DNA from 3 places in the Marinobacter metalliresistant genome. Region 1 is predicted to be linked to each of the others. Evidence: predicted binding sites of a transcription regulator. Region 1 holds the regulator's gene; each other region holds the start of a gene.
What was found. Region 1 encodes sigma-54, which starts transcription at its own class of promoters, with help from an activator protein. Its sites were predicted from a motif close to ANTGGCATNNANNTTGCTNT; they were not measured.
Positions count from the first base shown of each region.

Region 2: a site for sigma-54 is predicted at 5,200-5,219, ahead of NLK58_RS08800 (TorF family putative porin). Genes of this name have one in related genera too.
Region 3: a site for sigma-54 is predicted at 1,547-1,566, ahead of NLK58_RS14880 (ammonium transporter). Genes of this name have one in related genera too.

Region 1 covers NZ_CP101118.1:1,413,545-1,423,310, forward strand. The annotation lists gene NLK58_RS06575 (STAS domain-containing protein) at 1-253, opposite strand, end outside; gene NLK58_RS06580 (ABC transporter substrate-binding protein) at 250-903, opposite strand; gene mlaD (outer membrane lipid asymmetry maintenance protein MlaD) at 936-1,385, opposite strand; gene mlaE (lipid asymmetry maintenance ABC transporter permease subunit MlaE) at 1,420-2,202, opposite strand; gene NLK58_RS06595 (ABC transporter ATP-binding protein) at 2,199-3,011, opposite strand; gene NLK58_RS06600 (KpsF/GutQ family sugar-phosphate isomerase) at 3,199-4,179, shown strand; gene NLK58_RS06605 (HAD hydrolase family protein) at 4,181-4,741, shown strand; gene lptC (LPS export ABC transporter periplasmic protein LptC) at 4,738-5,331, shown strand; gene lptA (lipopolysaccharide transport periplasmic protein LptA) at 5,315-5,881, shown strand; gene lptB (LPS export ABC transporter ATP-binding protein) at 5,859-6,584, shown strand; gene NLK58_RS06625 (RNA polymerase factor sigma-54) at 6,797-8,317, shown strand; gene hpf (ribosome hibernation promoting factor) at 8,419-8,727, shown strand; gene ptsN (PTS IIA-like nitrogen regulatory protein PtsN) at 8,814-9,284, shown strand; gene rapZ (RNase adapter RapZ) at 9,312-9,766, shown strand, end outside.
Region 2 covers NZ_CP101118.1:1,858,590-1,868,355, reverse strand. The annotation lists gene NLK58_RS08825 (DUF3141 domain-containing protein) at 1-414, shown strand, start outside; gene NLK58_RS08820 (acetyl-CoA C-acetyltransferase) at 411-1,598, shown strand; gene NLK58_RS08815 (YHS domain-containing protein) at 1,655-1,912, shown strand; gene NLK58_RS08810 (16S rRNA (uracil(1498)-N(3))-methyltransferase) at 2,061-2,795, opposite strand; gene NLK58_RS08805 (adenosylmethionine--8-amino-7-oxononanoate transaminase) at 2,826-4,178, opposite strand; gene NLK58_RS08800 (TorF family putative porin) at 4,432-5,160, opposite strand; gene NLK58_RS08795 (hypothetical protein) at 5,278-5,442, opposite strand; gene NLK58_RS08790 (OprO/OprP family phosphate-selective porin) at 5,625-6,707, opposite strand; gene NLK58_RS08785 (amino acid ABC transporter ATP-binding protein) at 6,874-7,620, opposite strand; gene NLK58_RS08780 (amino acid ABC transporter permease) at 7,634-8,305, opposite strand; gene NLK58_RS08775 (transporter substrate-binding domain-containing protein) at 8,394-9,152, opposite strand; gene metF (methylenetetrahydrofolate reductase [NAD(P)H]) at 9,432-9,766, opposite strand, start outside.
Region 3 covers NZ_CP101118.1:3,185,694-3,195,459, reverse strand. The annotation lists gene NLK58_RS14890 (MotA/TolQ/ExbB proton channel family protein) at 1-502, shown strand, start outside; gene NLK58_RS14885 (flagellar motor protein MotB) at 505-1,422, shown strand; gene NLK58_RS14880 (ammonium transporter) at 1,657-2,865, shown strand; gene NLK58_RS14875 (circularly permuted type 2 ATP-grasp protein) at 2,950-4,383, shown strand; gene NLK58_RS14870 (alpha-E domain-containing protein) at 4,377-5,315, shown strand; gene NLK58_RS14865 (transglutaminase family protein) at 5,312-6,097, shown strand; gene NLK58_RS14860 (proteasome-type protease) at 6,193-6,924, shown strand; gene NLK58_RS14855 (lipocalin-like domain-containing protein) at 6,921-8,000, opposite strand; gene NLK58_RS14850 (FtsX-like permease family protein) at 7,997-9,766, opposite strand, start outside.

The DNA of each region.
Region 1 (9,766 bases):
AACGGCCACTGACGCCCCGGAATGACAGTGAAATACCAGCCTGATGCGCCAGTCGCTGCCAGCAGAGCAACATGGATAAGACCACACTGTGGGCGGTGACCAGACCGTCCAGATCGACAACCAGATTTCCGGACGCGGTGCCGATCAGCTTTTCGCCCTGTTTTCTCAGGGCCACGACGGTATCCGCGCTCACTTCCCCGGTAACAATCAGAACGCCATCCGCCAGTTCAACCCGCGGCGCCCCGGAGGTCATGACTTGTCCACTTTTTGGTCGAAGTTCAGGGACTTGGCGGCGTCACTCCAGCCGTCGATCACGGCCTGAATCTGGCCCCGGTTCTCTTCCATTTCCTGGCTGAACCGATCCCGGAAGGCCAGCCCGATGTTCACGCCTTCAACAATGACGTTTTCCATCAGCCAGCGACCATTGCCGGTCTTGTACATGGAATAGGTCACCGGGTACCGGTTACCGGAAGCACTGATCACTTCCATCTGGACCGACGCCCGGTCGTCGCTCTGCGGGTTGATGGTGGCTTCCTTAACCTTGATCTGGAAGCCCTCGGCGTTCACCAGCGCCTGGGCGTAGCTGTCGAACAGGCTGCGCTTGAACGCGACCACAAACTCGTCCCGCTGTTCGGGCGTGGTCTGGCGGGCGTAGCGGCCCATTACCCGGGCCGCAATGCGGCGGAAGTCGACAAAATCCGCCAGCGCCTGGTCCATGCTTTCATAGAAGGCTTCGGGATCCTCCTCATAAAGACCGCGCTCTTCATTGAGCTTCTCCACAAGGCGCTGGGTGTTCTCATCAACGTATTGGCGGAGATCCTCCGCTTCGCCTGCCTGCGCCGGCGTAACCAGAACCAGGGCCATCAGAAGGCCGAGCAGAATGTGGTGTTTCAGTGCAAACATCAGGATCTCCTGTTAAATCTTCCCGGCCCGAATCAGCGGCCCGATGCAAAGTTGCTGATCAGTCGCTCCAGGTTCATGGCCGACTGGGTGGAATAGAAGGTATCACCCTCTTTCAGCGAATCCATCTCGGCCCCGATCGATATATCAATGTACTGCTCACCGAGCAGGCCGGATGTACGTATAACTGCGGAACTGTCCGACGGGATATTGTCCACATCCGAGTGAATCGACATTTCCACCCGGGCCTGGAACGTCTCTTTGTTCAGGCTGATGGACTCGATGGTGCCAACCGTCACCCCGGCCATGGAGACCCGCCCCCGGGGCGTAAGCCCGCCAGTATCGTTGAAATTGGCATATATGGTGTAGGTGCTCTCGGCCGATTTCGGCGACAGCCCGCTCACCTGAAGCGCCAGGACCAGCAAAGCTGCACAGCCTGCGATCATGAACAGGCCAACGATGATTTCAGTGGTTCTCTGCGCCATTTCCGGCTCCGGTATTATCTCGTTAATCGTTGATTCAGAAATCGCCAAACATGACAGCGGTCAGCACGAAATCCAGCCCCAGCACCGCCAGCGATGAGTACACCACGGTCTTGGTGGTCGCCGAGCTGATCCCTGCCGATGTCGGCACACAGTCGTAGCCCTGGTAAACAGCGATCCAGGTGCAGACAAAGCCGAATACGACACTTTTAATCATGCCATTGAGCACGTCGTCAACGAAATCCACCGACGACTGCATGTTGCCCCAGAATGAGCCCTCAAACACGCCCAGCCAGTCTACGCCCACCAGCATGCCGCCCCAGATACCGATAACGGAGAAAATGGCGGCAAGCACCGGCATGGCAATAAAGCCGGCCCACAACCGGGGCGCCACCACACGGCGCAGCGGGTCGACCCCCATCATTTCCATGCTGGACAGCTGTTCGGTGGCCTTCATCAAGCCGATTTCCGCTGTCAGGGCGGAGCCGGCGCGGCCCGCGAACAGCAGCGCAGTCACCACGGGACCCAGTTCACGCACCAGGGTCAGGGCAATCATCTGGCCGATGGCGGCTTCGGAGCCGTAATCACTGAGGATGGTGTAACCCTGCAGCGCCAGCACCATACCGATGAAAAGACCGGATACCACAATAATCGGCAGCGACAGCACACCCACTGCGTACAGCTGTTTCATCAACAGCGGAAAACCGGTTGCCGGCCTTGGCACGCCGCCCAACATACCCGCGAGGAAGCGACCTGAACGACCAAACGACGAGACACCATCCAGGCCAAGGCGCCCGAATGCGGCAATTCTTTCGATCAAGACACACCCCCGGAAAGCCCGAAATCCCTGGCGGCACCTTCTGCCGGATAATGGAAAGGCACCGGCCCGTCTGGCTGCCCCTGAAGAAACTGCTGGACCTGTCCGGAGGGGTGTTCGCGAAGCTGCTCCGGCGAGCCTTCGCCGATAACCCTGCCATCAGCGATGATGCAGGCGTAATGGCAGATGCTCAGGGATTCCGGCACATCGTGGGAAACCAGCACACTGGTCAGCCCCATGGAACTGTTCAGGTCCCGGATCAGTTTGACCAGAACGCCCATGGCGATAGGGTCCTGGCCGGCAAAAGGCTCGTCGTACAGGATCAGTTCCGGATCCAGGGCAATGCTTCTCGCCAGGGCGACCCGTCGGGTCATGCCTCCGGACAGTTCCGAGGGCATCAGATGCCTGGCACCACGCAGCCCGACCGCTTCCAGCTTCATCAGCACAATATCCCGGATCATGTCTTCCGGAAGACGGGTGTGCACGCGCAGGGGGAAGGCAACGTTCTCGAATACGCTCAGATCGGTGAACAGGGCACCACTTTGGAACAGCATCCCCATTTTTTCCCGGAATGCGTAGAGGGCCTTGCGTCTGAGCTTGGGCACCTCGTGGCCATCTACCACCACACGGCCGGAATCGGGCCGGAGTTGACCGCCGATCAGGCGCAGGAGTGTGGTTTTACCGGTTCCGCTGGGGCCCATGATGGCGGTAATTTTGCCTCGGGGAATTTCCAGGCTGACACCGTCGAAAATCCGGCGCCCGGAGCGGGAAAACACAACATCCTCAAGCGATATGTAAGCCGATGAATCCATAGTCCCTACCTTTCAAAGAGGGCTACATTATGCCAAGGAACGCCCAAGCTCAATCCAAAGAACCCAAAATGTACTGATAGCAATGATCAGTTTGACTGAACTTTCGGTAACCGGGCCTCGTTGCCGGGCGAAAATGATATACTCCTCCGACCATTTCCAATGTCTTAACAGCCAGGCCCCAAGCCCGATGAACGAACAGACTCCGACCGATTTCCGAACGCCCGCCCTGCGTGCCATCCGCATCGAGCGAGACGCCATCAACGCTCTTGAGAGCCGTATCGACGATCATTTTACCCGGGCCTGTGAAGTTATTATGAAGTGCACGGGCCGCGTGGTGGTTACCGGCATGGGCAAGTCCGGCCACATCGGGAACAAGATCGCCGCAACCCTGGCCAGCACCGGCACGCCTTCGTTCTTCGTTCATCCAGGCGAGGCAAGCCACGGCGACATGGGTATGATTACTCCCCAGGACGTAGTTATCGCCATTTCCAACAGCGGCAACACCAGCGAGGTGGTCACCATTCTGCCACTGATCAAACGGATGGGCGCGCCCCTGATCAGCATGACCGGCAATGCGAATTCCACCCTGGCCCGGGAAGCCATAGCCAATCTGGATGTCAGCGTGCAGGTAGAGGCCTGCCCCCTGGGCCTGGCACCAACGTCGTCCACCACCGCAACCCTGGTGATGGGTGATGCTCTGGCGGTCGCCCTGCTTGAGGCCAGAGGTTTCAGCGCCGAAGATTTTGCCTTTTCCCATCCGGGCGGAAGCCTGGGGCGGCGGCTATTGCTGCGGGTCTCTGACATCATGCATACCGGTGATCGTATTCCGGTGGTCAGCGAGAGCACGCCCCTCAGCGGTGCGCTGCTGGAAATCTCCCGCAAGGGCCTTGGCATGACCACGGTCGTTGATGACCAGGGTGCGCTCACAGGAATATTTACGGACGGCGACCTTCGCCGCACCCTGGACCGCTCAGTAGACATCCACAATACGCCCATTCATGAAGTAATGACCCGGCATGGAAAAACCATCCAGGCCGATCATCTCGCGGCAGAGGCATTGAACGTGATGGAAGAAATGAAGATCAACGCCCTGCCGGTTACCGATGAGAACGGTGCCCTGACCGGCGCCATTAACATGCACGATTTGCTGCGGGCCGGGGTTATCTGACATGCAGAACCAATGGCCCGAGTCCCTGCTGGCGAAAGCGGCGTTAATCCGACTGATTGCCCTGGATGTCGATGGCATCATGAGCGATGGCAAGCTCTACTTCAGCGCCACCGGCGATGAGCTCAAGGCGTTCAACATTCTCGACGGCCTGGGCCTGAAACAGTTGATAGCTGCGGGTATAACTGTCGCTGTCATCACCGGGCGTAAGTCACCACTGACAGAAAAACGCATGCGGGACCTCGGTATCCCGCACCTGGTGCAGGGACGAGAGGACAAGAAAGCAGCCCTGCAGGAACTGGTGAGCACCATGAACATCCGCCCGGAAGCGATCGCCTACATGGGCGACGATCTGCCAGACTTGCCAGCCCTGACGTTTGCAGGCCTTGGAATCACAGTGCCCAACGGATACTGGCTGGTCCGGCAGCATGCGGATTACTGTACCAGGGCCCAGGGAGGAAACGGCGCCGTGAGGGAGGCTTGCGACCTGCTGCTTAGCGCCCACGGAAAGCTGGACGCAGCGCTGGCCCCCTACCTGGGGCCTGATCAGGAGGCTGGCACGTGAACTGGCTCCCGGACCGGCCCCGGCTGCAAACGCTGGCACTGGCGGGTACCATTGTCGCGGCGGTGTTTTTGCTATGGCGAAGTGATGAGCCTCCGGCTATCGACAGGCAGGCCGCCGATCTGAGAGGCGATACCGAACCCGACGGATTCGTGGTCAATGGCAAGTACACCGCGTTCGATGAAGCCGGCAACCCCAAGGTCAGTTTTACCAGCCCGCGGATAGAGCAGTTCGAGGAGGGCAACCTGGCCACCATGGAATCGCCGAGGGCCAAACTCTACAGCGGCACCGGCGATGCCGACACTCTGCCCTGGATTGTGGAAGCCGAGAATGGCAGCCTCCTGCAAAATGAAAACCTGCTTTACCTGACCGGCAATGTCCGGGTACTCCGAAATGTGGGTGGTCGGGACACCACCCTGACAACGCCAACCCTGACCCTGGACAACGACCGGGGCATGGCATACACAGATGCACCCGTAGAAATACGCGACGTGACAGGAACCACCCGTGCCACAGGTATGAAAGCGTGGATCGGCGAGCGGATTCTGGAACTGAACTCTCAGGTGGAAGGACTCTATGAAACCGGAAACTAACCGATACCGGGGCCTGATGGCTGCCCTGCTGACCATCGCCATGGCGGGGCCGGCAGCAGCTTTCGAGCTTGATTCTGACATTCCCATCAAGGTAACCGCAGACAACGCCCGCCTCGACGACGGCCAGGGTATCGCCACCTACACCGGCGATGTAGAGCTGGAACAGGGCGAGACCCATCTGAGCGCGGAGCGTGTGGTTCTGTACCGCGACGAAAACGGCCTGAACCGGATTGAAGCCTTCGGAAGCCCGGCCCGTTACCGCCAGCCAACCCGTGAGGGCGAAGGTGAAACCGACGCCAGGGCGCTGAATATTACCTGGTCGGCCACTGACCAGCGTCTGATCTTTGAACGGCAAGCGGTCATCGAACAGAATGGCAACCTGTTCCGGGGCGATGTCATCCATTATGATACCGTCCGCCGGGTCGTAACTGCCCAAGGCGGCGCCGATACCGGTGAAGGATCCGGCCGGGTAGAAATGGTGATTCAGCCACGCAGCACTGACAGACGTACTGACAGACAGGAATCCGATGGCAGTTCTGAGAGCCAGTAATCTGGCAAAGAGTTATAAACAGAAAAAAGTGGTGATCGACGTTTCCCTGGAAATCCGCAGCGGGGAAATTGTTGGTCTGCTGGGCCCCAATGGCGCCGGTAAAACCACCTGCTTTTACATGATTGTGGGGCTGGTTCCCGCCGACCGCGGCCGGATCACCATCGACAGCCGCGACATCACTCATCTGCCCATGCACGGCCGGGCGCGTCAGGGCATCGGTTACCTGCCCCAGGAAGCCTCGGTATTCCGCAAACTGTCGGTGCGCGACAACATCATGGCCATTCTGGAAACCCGCAAGGGTCTGGGTAAGGCGGAGCGGGAAAAGAAGGTGGAAGAATTGCTCGAAGAATTCCACATTACCCACATTCGTGACAGCATGGGCATGGCCCTGTCCGGCGGCGAGCGCCGGCGTGTGGAAATTGCCAGGGCCCTGGCGATGGAGCCGGCCTTTATCCTCCTGGATGAGCCGTTCGCCGGTGTCGACCCCATTTCCGTGAGCGATATCAAACACATCATCCGGCATCTTCGGGACAAGGGCATTGGTGTGTTGATTACCGACCACAACGTGCGTGAGACCCTGGACATCTGTGAGAATGCCTACATCGTTTCCGGTGGCCACATCATCGCCTCCGGTAATGCCGAGGCCATTCTGGCCAACCAGCAGGTGAAGGAAGTGTATCTGGGCAATGAGTTCCGACTGTGAAATTGGGGTCAGATGAAATTGGGGTCAGATGAAAAGTTCATCTGACCCCAATTTCATCTGACCCCCGGATTGTTTTGATGATCTGTAGCAAGTAAACTCGGCAAAGAACTTGCTAGGGTAATACAGAGCCAAGGCAAGTAACCGACATATAAAGAATTTTTCACTACCTACGACACCAAGCGCTGATGAGTGACGGATCCTGAACCATGGTAATGAAAGCCTCCTTACAGTTAAAGCTGGGTCAGAGCCTGACCATGACACCCCAGCTGCAACAGGCGATCCGGCTTCTACAGCTTTCCACTCTCGACCTTCAGCAGGAAGTCCAGCAGGCCCTGGAATCCAACCCCATGCTGGAGACGTCCGAGGATGAGGATCAGCCGGAGACCGACACCGGGAATGACGAACGGGAGGCCAATGCCACCGAGTCCGCCGCTGAGACAGTTCCCGAACCTTCACCCGACTGGGATGAAACCGAAAACGGTCCGGACTGGTCCTCGGAAAACGAAATCCCGGATAATATCCCGGACGATCTCCCGGTCGACACCGCCTGGGACGATATCTACCAGTCCGCACCGGCATCGGCCGCCCGTAACGATGACGAAAACGATCACGATTTCGAGACCCGCAACTCCCCCACTGACACGCTTCAGGATCACCTGGAATGGCAACTGAACCTGACCCCGATGAGCGAACGGGACCAGGCCATTGCCCACGCTTTGATGGACGCAGTGGATGAACGCGGTTATCTGACCAGTCCGCTGGAAGAGATTCATGCCGGGTTGCTGGATGAAAACGAAGAAGACCCCCTTGAGCTGGATGAAGTCGAGGCGGTCCTTCACCGGCTGCAGCATTTTGATCCTCCCGGCGTGTTCGCCCGGGACCTGCAGGAATGCCTGCTGATCCAGCTCAACCAGCTGCCGCCGGAAACGCCCTGGCTGGCCCAGGCTCGCCTGGTCATCACCCATTACATCAATCTGCTCGGCAACCGCGACTATGCCCAACTGCTACGCCGCAGCCGCCTGAAAGAAGACCAGCTGCGGGATGTACTGGCCCTGATTACCGGTCTGAATCCCCGCCCCGGTGACGTGATTGACCGCACCGAACCTGACTACGTAATTCCGGATGTGATCGTTCGCAAGCACAACGGCCGCTGGCGCGTTGAACTGAATCCGGAAATTGCCCCGCGCATCCGCGTCAATGCCAGCTATGCTTCTCTTATAAGGCGTGCGGACAGCAGTGCCGACAACACTTACCTGCGGGATCAGTTGCAGGAGGCGAAATGGTTTATCAAGAGCCTGCAGAGCCGCAATGAAACCCTGCTGAAAGTGGCGACCCGTATTGTCGAGCACCAGCAAGGATTCCTGGATCAGGGTGAAGAAGCCATGAAACCGCTGATCCTCTCTGATATCGCCCAGGCGGTTGAGATGCATGAGTCCACGATTTCCCGGGTCACCACCCAGAAATACATGCACACCCCCCGGGGAATTTTCGAGCTGAAATATTTCTTCTCCAGCCATGTCAGCACTGACGAAGGCGGTGAATGTTCTTCCACGGCGATCCGCGCGATGATCAAAAAGCTGATTGCCGCGGAAACGCCCAAAAAGCCATTGAGCGACAGTAAAATTGCAGCCATGCTAGGAGAACAGGGAATCAAGGTTGCGCGACGCACCGTTGCCAAGTACCGGGAGGCCATGCACATTCCGCCTTCGAACGAACGCAAGCGGCTGGTCTGAACACCCCGGGGTCCGGGCGCAACGTACTATTCGCCGGCGCACAATGCGCCAGCACCCAGACCGGCTCCCGGGAGCCGGAACGATGACAACAGGAGACGCCTATGCAACTCAATATTTCAGGCCATCACGTAGAACTGACTCCCGCACTGAAGGATTATGTTTCAGAGAAGTTCCAGAAGCTCGAGCGTCACTTTGACCACATCAGCAACTGCCAGGTAACCCTGGAAGTGGAGAAGGTGCGCCAGATTGCGGAAGCCACGCTGCACGTGGTTGGTGGTGAGATTCACGCAAAGGCAGAAAATGAGGATATGTACGCAGCCATCGATGTCCTGATCGACAAGCTTGACCGCCAGATTCTCAAACACAAGGAAAAGAATGTAGACCGGATGCACGGAAACGGCTCTCGCTAACTGGCTGTTTTCATGCAAGTCATCCAATCGAGCTGCGACACGGCTGACGTGTCGCAGCCTTTTTTTAACGGAAATGCAGTCGATCCATGAGCGACACATCCCTGACCATAGACAACATACTTGCACCGGAGCTCACCCTCTGTCGGGTGTCGGCATCCAGCAAGAAGCGGGCTCTGGAGTTTATTGCCGAGCAGATAAACCTCCAGGACAATACGCTCAGCGAAACCCAGATATTCAATAACCTGATCTCACGGGAGCGTCTGGGTAGCACCGGTATTGGCCAGGGAATTGCCATCCCACACTGCCGCCTGGAAGGCCTGGATCATGTGGTGGGCGTACTGATGACGCTGGAAGAAAGCGTCGAGTTTGACGCCATCGACAATCAGCCGGTAGATCTGATCTTCGCCCTGGTCGTGCCCAAGGAGGCCACCAGCGAACACCTGGAACTGCTCAGCCAGCTGGCGGAAAAATTCAATGAGCGGTCGTTCTGTGATCGCCTGCGGCAATGCGAGGACGCCAGCACCCTGTACGAGCGCATGACCGCCTCAAGCGGATGACATTCATTGCAGTGGAGGTACGTGGTCATGAAGCTGATTATCGTCAGTGGCAGGTCCGGATCGGGCAAGAGTACCGCACTTCATGTTCTGGAAGACCTGGGCTTCTATTGCATAGACAACCTCCCGATCGGCCTGCTTTTCCCCCTTACCCGGGAAGCCGCCAGCCAGACAAAACCGGGCCGCCTCGGCAAGATGGCCGTGAGCATTGACGCCCGTAACCTTTCCGGAGAACTGGCCAACTTCGAAGAGATCTACCGCCGCCTCCAGGAAACAGGGGTGACCGTTGAGATCATCTTCCTGGATGCCGACGAACAGTCCCTGCTGCAGCGTTTTCATGCGACTCGCCGAAAGCACCCCCTGAGCGATGACAAGACCTCGCTGCGGGAAGCCATCACCAGTGAAAAGAAGCTTCTTGAACCGCTGTCCAAGCTCTCCGACCTGTATGTGAACACCACCGGCATGTCCATGTACGAACTCCGGGA
Region 2 (9,766 bases), 450 kb from region 1:
TACCCGGACCAGGCACCGGAGTTCGAGCGCGTAAAAGCCCTCTCCAGGCGCAATGTGGCCCTCTATGAGACCTTTGTCGGGCCCTGGGTACGGCGGGTCACCACCCCCTGGTCGGCCGAGATGCTGCGCCAACTGCATCCGGCAAGAACCAGCCGCCTGATGTTCTCGGAGCGCTTCGCGCCCTGGATGGGCGGGGTCAAGTGGCTGGCCGAGAGGATGGAGACCAGGCCAACGCCGGTCAATAGCAGTAACCCCTATCGGCAATGGGAGACGTCAATGAGCGACTCCATCGCCTCGGCACTGACGCTTGCGGGCACGGCCCGCGACAGTGTCTTCGAGATGGCGTTTAAAAGGCTCTATGGCGGGTTATGGCCCGGCAAGGACAAAACAGATACGCGAGGTGATCAATCATGAAAGAATCCAACGTCGTTCTCTGCGCCCCGGTACGCACAGCCATCGGTACCTACGGTGGCACACTCAAGGCCATACCGGCACCCGACCTCGGTGCTACTGCCATCGCCGAGAGCCTGCGCCGCTCGGGCCTGACCCCCGACGATGTGCAGAGTGTGGTGCTGGGTCAGGTGGTTCAGGCCGGCGCCAGGATGAATCCGGCGCGCCAGGCTGCGATCCACGCCGGATTGCCGGTGTCGGTGCCGGCCATGACGGTCAACCGGGTCTGCGGCTCCGGCGCCCAGGCGGTGATTAACGCCGCGCAGGAGGTGATGCTCGGGCATCGTGACTGTGCTATCGCCGGCGGAATGGAGAACATGGATCTTGCGCCCTATCTGGATCTGCACGGGCGCTGGGGCCACCGCATGGGCAATGCCGAGATTTACGACAGCATGCTGCGCGACGGGCTCAATGATGCCTTCTCTGATCAGCACTCCGGGTGGCACACCGAAGACCTGGTCAGCCGCTTTGACATCAGCCGCGAGGACCAGGACCGTTGGGCGGCGCGCAGCCAGCAACGCTTCAGCGAGGCTCAGGCGGCAGGACGCTTCGACGCCGAGATCGTGCCGGTCGAAGTCACATCCCACAAGGGCACGGCGGCCTTCGGGCGCGATGAGCACAATCGCCCCGACGCCACCGCCGAGGGCCTCGGCAAACTCAGGCCGGCCTTCCGCAAGGACGGCACCATTACCGCCGGTAACGCCCCTGGGCTGAACACGGGTGCGGCAGCAATGATCGTCGCTGATCGCGCCTGGGCGGAACGCCGTGGCCTTGAGCCCATGGCGCGGCTGGTGAGTTACGGCATCGGCGCGGTGGAGCCCGGCTATTTCGGCCTGGGCCCGGTACCGGCGGTGCAACAGGCACTGGCACGTGCCGGTTGGAGCGTAGGTGATATCGAACGCATCGAGATCAACGAAGCCTTTGCTGCCATCGTCCTTGCCTTGACCCAGGAGCTCGGTCTGGCCGAGGATATCGTTAACGTGGAAGGCGGCGCGATTGCGCACGGCCATCCAATCGGAGCCACCGGCGCGGTGCTGACCACCCGGCTATTACACGCCATGGCCCGAGATGACGTGCGCCGTGGCGTGGTTACCCTGTGCATCGGTGGCGGCCAGGGGGTGGCACTGGCGTTGGAACGCCTGGCGTAATCACGAATCAACCCGCACGCGCAGCTCGATAAGCTCACCGATGCGGTGGTCTGTTAATGGAAAGGCGCAGCAAAATCTGCATTATTGTGAACTGTAAAAGAGAGAGGGCAACAATGAAACGCGGACGAGAAGAGCAAAAATCTTTCGAGGATCCGGTCTGTGGCATGCAGGTCAGCTACAAGACAGCCCCTGCGGAGTCCGAATACCAAGGTAAACACTATTACTTCTGTGCGACGGCTTGCCGCGAACAGTTCGACGCGGACCCCGAACGGTATGTTCGGGCGCACCGGCAGCATGGGTCAAGGCGTGGGTGAACCTGGCAGCATTCGTGACCGTGATCGGCAACGCCCTGGCTGTTGAGTGATGCCCGGCTTTGCTGCAGGCTGACAGGGATTCTGTCGCCGACCCCTCTATGTCGATGACGTGGGCGCCAGATCGAGACGGCGGCACGGTCGGGGTTGGTCAGCTGCCGATATCGCCCCACAGCCATTGGCAAAGCGCCATGGCCGCAACCGGTGCGGTTTCGGTTCTCAGTACCCGGGGGCCGAGGGCCACCGGCAGGAAACCTTCTTTTTCCGCCTGGGCGATTTCCTCGGGGGAAAGTCCGCCCTCGGGGCCAATCATCAGGGCGACGCGTTCGGGGGGGATAATGGCTTTGAGTGCGTGCTTGGTGCGGTGGTGAAGGACAAGACGCACCTCGCAGTCCCGGCTGTGTTCCAGCCACTCGGAAACGGTCATCACCGGCAGGATCTCGGGCACCCGGGCGCGGCCACATTGCTCGGCGGCGCTGATGGCGACGGATTGCCAGTGGCGCAGGCGCTTGTCTTCCCGGTCGCCCCTGAGTTTGACGTCACAACGTTCGGTGGTTAACGGCACGATGCGGGTGGCGCCCATTTCCACGGCTTTTTGCACGGCGTAGTCCATGCGGTCGCCTTTGGAAAGGGTCTGGCCAAGGACGATTTCCAGGGGGGACTCGGTGGCGTTGGCTTCCGGCGTGCCCACCTGTACTTCAACGTTTCTTTTGCTGGCACTGATAATCGTGGCGGGGTAGTCGTTGCCGTTACCGTTGAACAGCAGCAGTTCCTGCCCCGGCTGCATGCGCAATACCCGGCCCACGTGCTGGGCGGCATTGTCATCAAGATCAGCGGTTGCGCCCTCGCTGAGGGCGGAATCGGTGTAGATGCGGGGTATGCGCATGGATGGTTCTCTCAGGTTACGGGACGGTTCTCAGTCCCGAACCGCGATTTCTATGCCTTCCGTTGCGACCTGGGCGAGGTGCCGGATCTGTTCTTCGGTGATTACGTAAGGCGGCATGAAGTAAACCACATTACCCAGGGGGCGAAGCAAGGCCTGGCGGGTCAATGAATGCTGATACACCCGGATTCCCCGCCGTTCCTGCCAGGGGAACGGGGTTTTCGATGCCTTGTCTTTCACCATCTCTACGGCGAGGGTCATGCCGTGCTGGCGGATATCTCCCACGTTGGGGTGGTCCGCCAGGTGGGCAACAGATTCGGCCATGCAGGTGGAGAGCCTGCGATTGCTCTCGATAACGTTGTCGTCCCGGAAGATGTCCAGGGTGGCCAGTGCCACAGCGCAGCCAATTGGGTTGCCAGTGTAGCTGTGGCTGTGCAGGAAGGCCTTGAGGGTTTCATAGTCGTCGTAAAATGCGTTGTAGACATCATCGGTGGTCAGCACTACGGACAGCGGCAGGTAGCCAGCGGTCAGCCCCTTGGACAGACACATGAAATCCGGGGTGATGCCCGACTGCTCGCAGGCGAACAGGGTGCCGGTTCGGCCAAAGCCCACTGCAATCTCATCGGCAATCAGGTGCACGCCATAGCGGTCGCAGGCTTCTCTCAGCCTGGTGTGGTAAATCGGGTGGTGCATGCGCATGCCGCCGGCACACTGGATTAAAGGTTCCACCACCACGGCGCAGATTTCGTCGTGCTTTTCGGCCAGCAGTGTTTCCATGGCCTCAAACTGGCGCAGTGCGTAATCCTCATCGGTCTCACCCGGTTCTTTGTTAAACGCATCTGGGGAGGGCGCCGTCAGGACTTCCATCAACAAAGGCTGGTAGGTGTCCTTGTACAGAGATACATCGCCGAGGGCCAGTGCGCCCAGAGTTTCCCCATGGTAGCTGTTGCTCAGGTTCACGAAGTTTTTCTTGCCCGGTTTACCGTGGTTTTTCCAGTAGTGGAAGCTCATCTTGAGGGCGGCTTCGATCGCAGACGAGCCGTTGTCGGCGTAAAAGCATTTGTTGAGTCCTTCCGGAGTTGCCTCAATCAGGCGCTCGGACAGGTTGACCACGGGCTCATGGGTAAAGCCGGCCAGGATGACATGCTCAAGCTGGCCAATTTGTTCCTGGATCGCGGCGTTGATTCTCGGATTGGCATGGCCGAACAGGTTGACCCACCAGGAGCTCACGGCGTCGATGAACCGGTTGCCCTCGAAGTCTTCCAGCCAGACACCTTCGCCCCGCTTGATCGGGACCAGTGGCAGGGTTCCTTCATGGTCTTTCATCTGGGTGCAGGGATGCCACACGGATTTGAGGCCACGGGCGACGAGGTCAGCATTGCGCATGAGAATTCTCCATCAGACGGTCGTGTTCTGGATTGTCGGCGGTTAACCTGTGCGGATATTACCGTTAACAGCGGCGACTGGCCAATGCCGACAAACTTCCAGAGCCTCGGAATTCCTTAAGAAAGACTAAGGGGACGCTGATGGGACGGGGATTAAAAAATCCCAATAATTTACTGTAGCAGGATTTCAGGACGCAGGCCCATTGACCGGGCCTGCTTTCACTTGACCAAAATCACTGGAAAAGCGTCCGTAATCAGAAGCTTTTACTCCAGCCAAGCCAGAATTTCGGATCATCCGAGTTGACGGAGCCAAGGGCGCTGTCCGGGTCGATATCCGAATATTCCAGATTGATACTGACGGAGCCGAGCGTTCCCGCATCCTTGGTCACGTTGACGGCGGCGTGTCCATAGCTCGCCTCGCCCACGGACGGTTTTTTGTCGTCGGTAAAGTCGTAGTAGCCTAATGTAACACCTGCACTGAAATCATTTTCCAATGGCATGTGGGCGCTCAGGTAATAGAAGACATCACCTTCCACGAACAGCCCTGGTGTGCTGTTGTCACTGTTTACTGTATAGGCTAGCCCCGCGGATAAATACCCGTAACTCAGCTCCCCGTATATCTCCCCGAAATCAATAGAGGCGGGAGCGTCCGGGTAAGCATAATATATATACCCGACGTCATATCCGATATCGTTGATAGCGCCCGAGTAACCCGCATAGAGGTCAAACTCATAGCTGGTCCCGTCGCCAAAATCCACATTGGAACCCCATACACCGGCATACAAGCCGGACGCATGCTCGTAGTCGAGCCCACCCTGGACAGCAGCTGAATTGTCTGTTTGTGTCACGCCACGGAAGAGGTAATTGCTGGAGACGCCTACATTGGCGCTTACGTCAGCGCTGACCATTGAAGGAGTTGCCTGAAGAACTGCAAACAGACCAACACCGAGCAATCCGGATTTTCTGAGAACTTGCTTATCCATTATGTACACCTTTTTAAGTTGCGCTTTTCGCATTCCTCAGGAGCAAACAAGGTGCCAATCATTATAACTTGTTGTTTATTATAACTTTAATTCTAAAAAGCAGTAGCGAAGTCCGATTCATAAATCCGCAGCGCCCCAAAATGGAGCGATATCCATCGTTCGATCAGTGTGGCGCTCGATTTTAGTGCCAGCCTGGTCGCCCTTGACCTTTTTGCGCCCAAAGTCATCCGGCCAGCCCCGGCGCTGTACCGGAACAACGCCGGTCAACGCGCTGCGCGCCATGTCGGGCGCACCATAAAAAAGGGGCAGAAAAATCTGCCCCTGAAACCTGATTAACTCTTTATCTCGCCAGTATCAGCGCCAACGCGGACAGAACCCAAACCCAATAACCATCTTGCTGTTTATACAGCAATTTTACCATTTGGCTTGAGCCTTACATAAGCGGAACCGGGGATCATGCATGATCAAAACGCATACTGGAACCGCGCACGGACCTCATCTCCGCTTTCGCCGCTGGCTTGCTCGCCGTCCATGTAGCTCAAGCCGAGTCGGACATTCTTATTGGCGTAGTAGTTAACACCCAGCGTCGTTTGCTCGCCGTCGGTTGTGGCCAGCCCCACGTCACTGTATTTTCCATCACCCTCTTCAAAACGGGCGATTACTTCCCAGGCACCTCTGGGCGATGACGGCTTTACCCGCTTAAACACGCCCGCTTTGTAGGGGCGACTCTCTCCGGTAATGACCCAGCCGAGCTGCACGTAGTAGCCATCGACATCCAACTGCCCTTCCTCGGAATCGAAGTATTCGGCCTGAGCGTGGAAAGGCCCCATACGGCCAGCCAGTTCCAGATTGTAGGTATCGATTTCATCAGCCTGAACATCGGCCTCACGCGTGGTATAACCCGCGCCAAGATGAACAACGGCATCATTCGTTTGAATCGGCGCAAACGTACCCCGTGCCGTTATCGCCGTATTATTGAAGTCGTTGCTGCCGTCACCATCCGCTTCAAAATAACCGATACCGTAGGTCCAGTTACTTCCCTTCCCGCTCAGCTGAATACCGCCACTGCGTCCGGGAGCATAACGCTCGGTCATGGCGGAGCGCTCTAGCGCGGAAATGTCTTTCGAGCTTGTCAGTTCTTCCAGGCCGAAAGGCTCTTTCTGCTTACCGATGGTGACGCTTGCAACTGAGCCAAACCCCAGGTACCGAATGTAAAGGTCTTCGACGTCACCGCCGTCGGCACCCTCACTTTCCGCGACGTTAAACTGAGTCTTGTAGGCCCAGTCGCCATAATGGCCCTTGACGTATAAGCGTGCACGCCGCACATCAAAATCCTTGGTATCAACGCCGTTGTCATCCGACTGCGTTGCGTCGTAATCCCACTGGATACGGCCACCAAGCTGAAAGGATGCCAAATCATCAGACGTTTTGACCTCAATACCACTCTCGGTATTGATCACCAGGTCCTCACCGTCAGTCGTAACAGTACCGGCCTGTGCGGAAACAGCGGAAACCGCCAGCATCAAGCTCAAATATTTCTTAGCCATGGTTTTCTCTTACCTTGTCGGTTTGCTTGTGTATTTTGGAACACCGGGGTAAGTGTATTTGGCTAACATTGCGAAAAAGTTACAGAAAACCAATTAGTCGACCCTGAAAAAAGAAAAACCTGAAGAAAAGCCCCCGGAAGCAGGGGCTTTGTCTGGGCGGCTTAGCTCAGTGCGCGAGTACCCGTGACAGGAATGACTGGGTGCGCTCGTTCTGGGGGTTGTCGAAGACGTCTTCGGGTTTGCCTTGCTCGACAATCTGGCCCTCGTGGATGTAGATCACCCGGTCGGCCACTTCGCGGGCAAAGCCCATTTCGTGGGTGACGACCATCATGGTCATCCCTTCTTTGGCCAGCTCGCGCATGACGTCCAGCACTTCACCGATCATTTCCGGATCCAGGGCTGACGTTGGCTCGTCGAACAGCATCAGGCGCGGTTCCATGGCCAGGGCCCGGGCAATGGCAACGCGTTGTTGTTGGCCGCCCGACAGATGGCTTGGATACTTGTCTGCCTGATTTCCGATGCCAACCCGGCTCAGCAGTCGTTCAGCGGTGGCATCGGCAACTGTCGGTGATTCGCTCTTGACCTTCCGGGGTGCCAGCATGATGTTCTTCTTCACCGTGAGGTGCGGGAACAGGTTGAACTGCTGGAATACCATACCGACTTCCTTGCGGATCTCGGCCAGGGCTTTCGGATTACCGCTCTTTGGCGCAAGCTCGTGGCCATCCACCTTCAGATGACCGGATTCAAACTCTTCCAGGCCATTGACGCAACGGATCAGGGTGGACTTACCGGAGCCACTGGCGCCGATAATGACCACCACTTCGCCTTGTTCGACGGTTAAATCTATATCTTTCAGGACATGCAGGTTGCCGAAGTACTTGTTCATGCCCTTCATTTCTACAATATGAGTCATGGGTACCTTTCCTTCAGACAGAGACCAGTCCGCGCCGCTCGACGTAGCGGAGAATCAGGGACAGAGAGAGGGTAATGGCGAGATACAGGATCGCGACCACGAAATACACCTCAAACGCGGTGAAGGTGTTGGCAATGTAGATCTGGCCCTGGCGGACCAGCTCGCCCACACCAATGACCGAGAAAAGAGACGTGTCCTTGATGCTGACGATGGCCTGGTTGCCCAGCGGCGGAATCATCCGGCGGAATGCCTGGGGCCAGATGATGGACCAGAATGTCTGGGTTCTGGACAGGCCCAGGGAAAGGCCCGCTTCGCTCTGGCCTTTGGCAATGGACTGAACACCACCGCGAACCACTTCCGAAATATAGGCGCCGGAGTTCAGCGCAATGGCTGCGATACCGGCGGTCAGGGGATCGATCGGGCCGCCGATCAGGTCGGGCAGGCCGTAAAAGATAAACAGGACCTGGACCAGGATCGGAGTACCGCGAAAAATTTCGATGTAGGCGGTCGCCGGCCATTTCAGGAACCATCGCTTGTTGATGCTCAGCAGGCCGAAGAAAATGCCCAGGGCAAAACCAATGACCAGGCCACCGAAGGAAATCAGGAGGGTGTAGGGAATCCCTTCAAGCAGAAAAGGGATGGAGTCGATGGCAGCCTGCCAGTCGAACTGAAACTGGAATTCCACAGTGAGGATCTCCGCAGCGTTTTGGAGTCAGGAACGGCCGGAGTGAACACACCCCGGCGCAGGGAATCAGACCTTGCGGGTCCGGTCCTTACATGCCTTCTGGCATCGGGCCAAACCATTTTTCATAGATGGTTTTGTAGGTGCCATCTTCTTTCATGGCCGCGAGAGCCGCGTTGACATCATCGACCCACTCACTGCCATTCTTGAGGGCGATGCCGTATTGCTGGCCTTCGTAAAGCGGTCCAACCGTCTTGACCTTGCCTTCACCCTTGGTGCGGGCAAAGTAACCAACGTTCGGCGCATCGTAGAAGACCGCATCAATGGCACGGGACATCAGCGCCATGTACATGTCTGAGCTGCCGGGATACGGAGTGACACCATCGTCTTCTTCGAGGGTCTTTACCAGGTAGTCGTAACTGGTGCTGCCGATCTTGGTGCCAATTTTCTTGCCTTCCAGATCGTCTAACTCCGTTACGCCATCTTCGCCCTGGCGGACCAGAATACGCAGACCGGAATCGTAGTATGGATCAGAGAAATCAACGATCTCTTCGCGCTGGTCGGTAATGGTGATGCCCGCGATGGCGATGTCCACGTTCCCGGTTTGCAGTGCCGGGATGATGCCGTTGAAATCCATGGTGTTGAGATCAATCTCGAAACCGGCGCGGTCAGCAACCTCACGGATGATTTCCATATCGAAACCGATCATTTCACCGGTTTGCTGATCCATCATTTCAAACGGAACAAAACTCGGGTCAGTGACGACACGCAGGGTTTCTGCGCTGACGGTTCCTGCGGCAACGGTGAGTGCCAGGCTGGCGCTGACTGTCTTCAGCCATTTCGTGCTCATACCTTCTCCTTTTCTTTTTTATGAGGCCCCAATCGCCCGGTAAGGCAAGCCGGACCAACCACTGCTGTTGACGGCGATCTCCGGGGAGCGTTGATGGAACTGCATCACAACCACTTTAGACTATTACGCAGATGTGCACAGGAAATCAAATGCTTGGGGAGGGGAGAGTTAACGGTGTCGGGTCGAAAATGGGGTCAGATGAAAGCGTTCATCTGACCCCGAGTTCACTTCGTTGTGAAAGCGTTCATCTGACCCCGGATTCATGACCCCGGGATTCACTCAGAAGGCGATCTTTTCCCGATCACTGATGCCCAGGTTCTTCCAGATGCTGATGCTGGGTTCTGCCTGGTTGAGGGTATAAAAGTGCAGGCCTGGTGCGCCGGCCTTGAGAAGCTTTTCACACATCCCGGTAACCACTTCTTCGCCGAACTTGCGGATGGAGTCGCTGTCGTCGCCGTAGGCTTCGAGCTGCTTGCGAATCCAGCGCGGGACTTCCGCGCCGCACATGTCGGAGAAGCGGACCAGGCTGGAGAAATTGACGATGGGCATGATGCCCGGCACCACCGGAATGGTGACGCCCATTTGCTCCAGACGGTCAATGAAATAGAAGTAGC
Region 3 (9,766 bases), 1.8 Mb from region 1:
GGGCGTACTCGGCCTTGAGGGCCGGGAAGTAAGCAGCCCGTTTCTGGGGCAGGGCATCCAGATGCTGGTTGACGGACAGGGCGGCAATACCATCAAGCAGCTTCTGAGCAAGGAACGCCTGATGACACTGGAGCACAATCGCTCCGGCGCCAAGGTTTTTACCGCCATGGCGGACGTCGCTCCGGCCATGGGCATGATCGGCACCCTCATCGGTCTGGTTCAGATGCTTTCCAACATGGAAGACCCGAAATCCATCGGCCCTGCCATGGCCGTTGCGCTTCTGACCACACTCTATGGCGCCATGATCGCCACCATGATCGCTACGCCCATCGCAGACAAGCTGTCTCTGCGAATGACAGAAGAAGCCCGGATGCAGTCTCTTTACACAGACGCTCTTGTGGCCATTCAGGAAGGCACCAATCCGCGGATTATAGAACAGATGCTGTCAAGCTACCTGCCACCGAAGGAGCGTGAGAAACTGGTCGAAGCCGAGGGCACATAGGCATGGATGAGCTGCCGGAAGAGGAAAAACCGGGCATCCCCGCCTGGGTAGTCACCTTTGCAGACCTGATGTCTCTGCTGATGTGTTTCTTTGTTCTGCTGCTTTCGTTCTCGGAAATCGACGCCCAGAAGTTCAAACAGATTGCCGGCGAACTTTCCAAGGCCTTCGGGGTCCAGCGCGACGTACCGGTGCTGGAAATACCCAAGGGCACCAGCCCCGTTTTTGACACCTTCTCGCCCGCCCCTCCGGAGCCCACGGTAGTAAATGAAGTAAAGCAAACCACCACGGATGAACAGCCGGAGCTACAGACCCTGAAAAGCCCCGCAGACCTGGCCGTGGAGGCCGCGATCCAGGACCAGATAAAGGAAACCATGGGCGATCTTCTGCAGGTGCTGGAGCCGGCCATCGCCGACGGACGCATCAACGTCAGCCAGGACCAGCGGCGCATCGTGATCCGCGTCGAGGAAAAAGGCTCGTTTCCATCAGGCTCCGCACAGCTGACCTGGGAGTTCGAGGGCCTCCTGCTGGAAATGGCGAAAGTTCTGGCCACGATTCCCGGCAACCTGACCATTGAAGGCCATACCGACAACGTGCCCATCCGCACAGAACGCTTCTACAGCAACTGGGACCTGTCCGCGGCCCGGGCGGCGGCTGTGGCCAATGTATTGCTGGCCCGGGATTACGTGCAGCCCACCAGGCTTGCGGTAACCGGGCTGGCGGATACCGAGCCGAGAGTGTCGAACACTTCCCCCGAGAACCGCGCAAAAAACCGCCGGGTGGAGATCATCATTGATCTTTCCGAGCCCATGCAGGAACAGGAAATTCGCCTGCGGGAGCTTATTGAGTCCGAATCCGTGGATCAGGAAACGATCATTGGGATCGAGTCCGGCACCCTCTCTTCCGGCGAAATTAGCTGGTAAAAACACGCCAGATTGGTGCATTCACCCTGAAAACGCACAACTATAGTGCGGTAAGCGCCAACCATACCCCGCCAGCCGCTTTCAATATTGCCGCAACCCCCGTCCCACTCTCGAAATGCATTGTTTTGGAACAGCTCTTGCTTATCCTGCACCTCATCAATGCACAATTCCATGCCCTTTCCATGCACAACGGCCCGGAAGAGGCCCGATACCCAACATCAGGAGCGAAAACCCGTGGACATCACGAGTGCAGTAAACACCCTGACTGAAAGCGCCAACACACTGTTCATCCTGATCGGTGCCGTTATGGTGCTGGCCATGCACGCCGGCTTTGCCTTTCTGGAAGTCGGTACCGTCCGCCACAAGAACCAGGTAAACGCGCTGGTCAAGATCATGACCGACTTCGGCATCTCCGCCGTGGCCTACTTCTTCATCGGCTATTACATCGCCTACGGCACTCATTTCATGAGTGGGGCCGCCGAGCTCACCGCCGCCAACGGCTATGATCTGGTGAAGTTTTTCTTCCTGATGACCTTTGCCGCGGCCATTCCCGCCATCGTATCCGGCGGCATTGCCGAGCGGGCAAAGTTCTACCCCATGCTGATCGCTTCGGGCCTGATCGTGGCGTTCGTCTACCCCTTCTTCGAAGGGCTGGTCTGGAACGGCAACTACGGTTTCCAGAGCTGGCTTGAGAACCAGTTTGGTGCATCCTTTCACGACTTTGCCGGCTCCGTTGTGGTGCATACGGTCGGCGGCTGGATTGCGCTGGCGGCTGTGCTGGTACTCGGCGCCCGTAAAGGCCGGTATCGCCACGGCAAGGTCGTGGCGTTTGCCCCTTCCAATATTCCGTTCCTGGCCCTCGGTTCCTGGATTCTCACGGTTGGCTGGTTTGGCTTTAACGTCATGTCCGCCCAGACCCTCGATGGCATCAGCGGCCTGGTGGCGGTCAACAGCCTGATGGCCATGGTCGGCGGCATCCTGGTGTCGATGCTGCTGGGCCGCAAAGACCCGGGCTTTATTCACAACGGCCCGCTGGCCGGACTGGTGGCCGTGTGTGCCGGTTCAGACCTGATGCACCCGGTCGGGGCACTGATTACCGGGGGTGTGGCCGGCGCCATCTTTGTGTACCTGTTTGAATGGGCCCAGGCCAGGATTGTACGCCTGGACGATGTGCTGGGCGTCTGGCCCCTGCACGGTGTCTGCGGTGTCTGGGGCGCCATCGCCTGCGGCATCTTCGGCCAGGAGGCTCTGGGTGGCCTCGGCGGCATCAGCCTGATGTCCCAGATCATCGGCTCGGTGACCGGTGTCGCTGTCGGCTTTGTCGGCGGTCTGATCGTCTATAGTGTTATTAATGCGATCTCCGGCCTGCGGCTGACCGAAGAGGAAGAGTTCAACGGTGCGGACGTAAGCATTCACCGCATTGGCGCAACGGCTATCGAATAATCTTGTCGGTGGCCCGTCTTTTGCAGCCGGTTTTTTCATTCCGCGCCGTTATGTACGGCGCGATTGACGGAGACGAACCGAACCATGCTGATCCAGACGCCGGCCGAAGGCCTCTACGACGAGCTGTTTGATGAAGATAACCGGGTACGCCCCCAGTGCCGGATGCTGGAGCATTGGCTGATCAACTCAAACGAGGAGTTGATCGCCGAAAAACGTCGGGAAGCAGATGTACTGTTCCAGCGACTCGGCATCACTTTCAATGTATATGGTGAGGACCAGGGGGCGGACCGGCTTATCCCCTTCGACCTGATCCCCCGCGTAATTTCCGCCAGCGACTGGCAGAAACTCCAAAGCGGACTGCGGCAGCGGGTCCAGGCCCTGAACCGGTTTCTCTTCGACATCTACCACGACTACGACATCGTCAAGGCCGGCGTGATCAGTGCCGAACAGGTGTTTTCCAACCCTCAGTACCAGCCGGGGATGCAGAACCTGAAGCTGCCCCGCAACCTGTATTCCCACATCGCCGGCATCGACCTGATTCGTCATAACGACGGCGATTTCTACGTGCTGGAAGACAACCTCCGCTGCCCCAGTGGTGTGTCCTACATGCTGGAAAACCGGCGGATGATGATGCGGCTGTTCCCGGAGCTATTCACTCACTCCGCGGTGGCGCCGGTGGAACATTACCCCAACCTGTTGGGCGAAACCCTGCGGGCGGCCTCACTCAGAGCCGACCCAACGGTGGTTGTGCTCACCCCGGGCCGGTTCAACAGTGCCTATTTCGAACATGCCTTCCTGGCCAGGCAGATGGGTATCGAACTGGTGGAGGGCGCAGACCTGTTCGTGGCCCACAACAAGGTGTACATGAAGACCACCATCGGCCCGCAGCAGGTAGACGTCATCTACCGGCGCATCGATGACGACTTCCTGGATCCTCTGGCCGGCAACCCGGATTCCATGCTGGGGGTACCCGGCCTCTATGCGGCTTACCGGACCGGCAACGTGGTTCTCACCAACGCCATGGGGACCGGGGTTGCGGATGACAAATCCATCTACCCCTACGTCCCGGACATGATCCGCTTCTATCTGGACGAGGAACCCATCCTGAAAAACGTCCCGACCTGGCAGTGCCGCAAACCGACAGACCTTCAGTATGTACTGGATCACTTGCCGGAACTGGTGGTCAAGGAAGCCCAGGGCGCCGGGGGCTACGGCATGCTGATAGGCCCGAAGGCGGGCAAGAAGGAACTGGCCACTTTCCGCGACCTGCTCAAGGCCAGGCCCCAGAACTATATCGCCCAGCCAACACTGAGCCTCTCCACCTGTCCGACCTTTGTCGATGAAGGCGTCGCTCCCAGACACCTGGACCTGCGACCTTTCGTGCTATCCGGAAAGAAGATCCAGATGGTACCGGGCGGACTGACACGGGTGGCCCTGAAAGAAGGGTCGCTGGTCGTTAACTCTTCCCAGGGTGGTGGCACCAAAGACACCTGGGTACTGGAGGGCGACCCATGCTGAGCCGCGCCGCCTCAAGCCTGTTCTGGATGGCCCGTTACCTGGAGCGGGCGGAAAGCCAGGCCCGACTTCTCGATGTCAGCCTGACGATGGCCCTGATTGATGTGCCGGAAGACCGCACGGAGCAGTTATCCGTGCCCTTGCTGGTTTCCGGCACCCGCGAAGTTTTCCTCGACTACCATGATGAGATCACGCCCCAGAATCTCATCGATTTTCTGTTGCTCGACAACCGGCACCCCGCCAGCGTGTTCAGCATCATACAAAGTGCCCGGGACAACGCCCTCCACGTGCGCGGCAACCTGTCCTCGGATGTCTGGGAAAGCATCAACCAGGCCTGGCTGGAGATGCAGGAATTGCAGCGCAGGGGCGTTACCGAATCCAATGCCAGCACTGTGTTCGACTGGGTCCGGGAACGCTCCCACATGTTCCGGGGCGCGGCGTATGGCACCCTGCTGAGAAACGATGCCTTTCATTTCCTGAGATTGGGCACCTTCATTGAACGGGCCGATACCACCGCCCGGGTGCTCGACATTCGCCATGTCATGGCCATGAAAGCCATGGAGGACCATGCCACCCAGGCCTTTTTCGAGTGGACAGCCGTGCTGCATTCCCTGGCAGCCTTCGAGGCCTACCAGAATACCTACGGCCATAACCTCGATGCCATGAGCGTTGCCGAACTCCTGATCCTGGAGCCGGACGTGCCTCGTTCACTGCATGGCTGCCTGCAGGAAATCGCCAGCCTTTTGGAGCAGGTGGAAAGCGGGGATGCCCAGCGTTCACGGCGCCTGGCCTCCAGCCTTTACGCCAATATCCGGTACGGTGACCGGGATTACATAGCCGAACGGGGCCTGCACGAATACCTGGTTGATTTCCTCGACCGAATTCAGGGGATCGCCGCTCAGATCCAGAGAGACTACATGGGGTGGCAGGGATGAGACTTCATATCCGGCACGAAACGCGTTACACCTACGAAGCACCAGTGAGTGACAGCATCCAATACATCCGGCTGACACCCCGCAACACCCCTCAGCAACGCATCCACGACTGGCACCTGGAGGCACCCGGTGAAACCAGCCAGATGGTGGATGGCTTCGGCAACCTGGTGACGGTAATGACCCTCGATAAGGCGGTAAACGAGATTGTGCTGACCGCCGAAGGTATTGTCGACCTAACGGGAAAACCACTGACCCGGGATGATTCTCCCTTCCCGCCGGAGGTCTTCCTGCGCCAGACCCCGCTCACTGAAGCAGACGAAGCGCTGAAAACCCTGGCCGTTCAACACCCCCCCAATAAGCGGGGCCTGGTACGGCTGATGAAACACCTGCGGGAGCACGTGGCGTTCATGCCGGGTGCCACCACGGTGACCCATACTGCCAGCGAAGCCTTCAAACAGAAAGCCGGTGTATGCCAGGACCACACCCACATGTTCCTGGCCTGTTGCCGGCACATCGGCGTTCCCGCCCGTTATGTCAGTGGCTACATACACTCGTCGAACGACGCCCATGTTGCCACCCACGCCTGGGCCGAAGCCTGGATCGGGCGAAACTGGCAAACCTTCGATGTGGTGAACACCCTGAACGTGGCCGAGAGCCACATCAAGCTGGCGGTGGGACTGGATTACCGGGATGCAGCTCCGGTTCGCGGCGTTCGGGCCGGTGGGGGAATGGAGCATATGGAAACTCGGGCCTGGGTGACCAACCCGGCGGGCAGTCAGTAACAAAAAGCCGGCAAACGCCACAATAAAGCGCTCACACCTAACCGGAGGAGTTGATTAGACTACGCGCAACAGAGCAAGCCTTACAGGAGGGCTTCATGACCTATTGCGTAGCGATGCGGCTGGCCGATGGTCTGGTGTTCGCATCGGACTCCCGGACCAACGCCGGCTTTGATCAGATCTCCACCTTTCGCAAGATGCACGTGTTTGAAAAACCGGGCGAGCGCGAACTGGTCCTGCTGTCTGCCGGCAATCTGGCCACCAGCCAGAGTGTGATCAGCCTCCTGGAGCGACAGGCCGGGACCGATGTGCACAATGTCCTGAATACCGGCTCCATGTTCGAGACGGCGGAAATCGTTGGCCAGACCATGCGGGAAGTGATCCGGCGGGACAACCCGGACGGCAGACTCAGCCATGTGGACTTCAGCTGTTCACTGATTCTGGGGGGCCAGATTCGGGGCGAGGAGCCCCGGCTGTTCAATATCTACCCGGAAGGGAATTTCATTGAAGCCACGGAAGAAACGCCGTTCTTCCAGATCGGCGAGTCCAAGTACGGCAAGCCGATTCTGGATCGGGTCATCAGCTACAAGACGCCGCTGAACCGTGCCTATCAGTGTGCCCTGATCTCCTTCGACTCCACCATGAAGAGCAATCTCTCGGTCGGCATGCCCATCGATGTCGCCATCTACCAGCGGGATGCCCTCAAGCCCTGCTTTACCGAACGCGTTGAGGAGAACAGCAACTACTTCGATGAGCTACGGCAGCAATGGCACGAAGGCATTCAGGGGCTGTTCAATCAGCTTGAACCGCCGGTGCTTGCCAGCCGCTAATTGCCATACCCCGTCAGTTCCATGTAGCCCACACCGGAGTGACTGCCCGAGACCGTGACCGGGCTCTCCCAGTATCGATAGAGCCCGTCGTTACGGTAGTCTCCGGCCGGCGCGGACACTTCCAGGTGAACCCCGTAGCCGGGAACCTCCAGGCGCCACCGGCGCGGATATCCGCCCTGGCCGGCAATGGGTGCCATACGGATCTGGTCCGGCGTGAGCGCCACGGGCCCTTCCCCTGCCGGAATCCAGGTGCCGGACCGGAAGGCACCGTCGTCCTCCCTCAGTTGAAAGGCCATCAGCCTGTCGCCCGAATCCAGGTGCAGGGCGAACCAGTCCCAGCCCTGCTGCCCGGCCTTGAGAAACTGGCTGCTCCATTCCCGGTCAAACCAGCCCTGGCCCGAGACTTCCAGTGTCTCACCGGCCAGGGTAACCGTGCCTTCAATCTGCAGGTCCACCAGGCTGAAGTACATGGAACCCTCGCCACTGGCGGATTTGGCGCTGAAGCCCTGATTGCCATGGGCGACGGGGCCACGGTTGATGCTCAGAAACAGATCGTAGGACCAGCCATCCGCTGACACCTGCAACCGCCAGGGGCCGTCACCGGACGGGCCGCTGAGTTGCCAGTCATCCAGCCACACCGCCAGTGGCTCCGCAGTCGCGCCGGCATGGCCAACATCGCCGCGGGCCAGTTTCTCCGCAAAATGGTGTCGGCCCTTGAAACTGACCGCGCCATGGGCCATCCAGGCGGCCTCCAGAGGCCATTCGCTGGCGGGAGGCGGTTCGGCATCCACCGGCCTGGGCTTGATGGCCTGACGGAACTGGGTCCATTGCAGACCCAGAGGGTCGCCCCCGGCGGTTTCCAGATTGGCGGTCAGATACCACCATTCAACCCGGTACTGGGGGTGGGCTCCGAAGTCGGCCGGGAAGCTAAGCCGGTTACCGGGACCGGGTTGCAGATACGGCACTTGCGTTTGCGAATCCCGGTCCCCGACCAGCCCAGCAAAGCCGGTTGTTTCCGGTCGATCCGAACAGCCGCTCAGGAAAAGCATGAACACCAGCCAAGCGCTCTTTGTCATCGCTCACCCCCCGACAGGGCACTGGCACTCTCCGGTGCCGGGACTGGGCTCGTGAGCTGCCGGCGCATCAGCAAGGCAATGCCGAGGCCCACCAGCAGGCTCAGCACGCCAAGCTCCAGCCAGAACCGCGGATACACTGCCATGGGCAGGGACCAGCCAAAGGCCAGCGGGTTGATGCGATGCACCAGAACCCAGGTCAGCCAGATACCCAGAGGCAGTGCCAGCAACGCGATCGCACTGGTCAGGGAAAGCGACAGCCGGGTCAGCTGAACCGCGGCCTGACGGGGCGAAAGTCCCCAGACCACCAGCAGCCGGAAGTACCAGGCCCGGGTGGAAAAAAACATCCAGCCCATCATCATCAGCGCAATGGTGGCCAGTATCAGGGTCAGTATCGTCATCGCCCGGGTCAGCAGGAAGGTCTGGTCGAAAATCGCGGAGGCCAGGGCTTCGATCGCCCGGTTGTCCCTGACAGTCAGTTGCTCCACAGCCCAGACCTGCTTCAGGCCACAGGCAATCGTATCGATCGGCAGGTTTCCCGGCGATACCGACAAACTCTGGAAACCCGCTTCGAAATCCGTGGGAAGCATGGACACATTAATCAGAACCTCGCCGGCAGGCCGGCCATAATCCGGGTAAACCGCCAGAATCGGGAAATCGCCAACCTGATTGCCGAGTTTGAGCGACAGGAGATCGCCAACCGCCAGTCCCCGCCGGCGGGCCAGCTGTTCATTCACCATCAGCCCCTGTCCCGCTGCCAGCTTTTGCCAGGGCGCGCCGGTGGATTCAAACAGTTGCCACCCGGTAACCAGGGGGCCAATCGGTCCCAGCGCGAACACATCCACGACCGGGCCCGGTTCACCGCCAGGCTCCATAACCGTGGCCTGGCCCCGAACCACACGATGCCACACCCCGGACGATACGAGTTCCGGCTGTTCCGCCAGCCAGTCCACAGCCAGGCCCGCATCCACTCCTTCCGGTACCTCGATGTAGAAGTCCGCCTCCAGGCGCTGGGCCAGCCAGCGATCAAAGGTGCTTTCAAAGGTCGTGACCAGGGCCTGCACCGCCAACACCATGGCCATGGCGAATTGCAGAGCCACCAGAGGTAAGGCCAGGCGCCGGGCCAGTACCGACAGTTCCCGGTGGCGCCAGCGCGATAGCGGGTCAGCCTCCCGGCTGGCACGCCAGTCCGCCAGCCGGGCAATCAGCAATGGGGCCAGAATGCCGGAGGCCACGAATACCACGGCCACCGCCACGAACAGCCAGACAAGGGCGGGCGCCCAGACAGACAGGCCAATACCCGCGAGCAAACACAGCATCAGGAAACCGCCTTGCCAGCGGCTGCCCATGGACAGCCCACGGGCCAATGGCCGGAGAAAATCCGCCAGGCACGCCACCAGAACGACCACCAGCATGGTGACCACCGGCACCAGCCAGCCACCCTTCTGCCCGGCGTACAGCGGCCTATCGAAAAGCCCTTCCAGCGCCTGACCGAATCCGGTGCCAAGGCCGTCCGCCAGCCACCGGCCGAGCCAGACCCCGGGCACAATACATACCAGCGCCAGCAGCATTATCTCGAGCATTAGCAGGCGGTTGATGCGGCCTCCGGGGACCCCGAAACGATGAAGCAGGGCGAAGCTCTCGCGTCGTTGGGCTAGTCCGAGGAGATAGACGCTGCGTAGCAACAGCGCGGTGATCAGCAACACAAGTACGCCTAACGCATCCATATTCAGGAGGAAGCTCTCTCCCAGTTCTCCGGAATCCGGCCC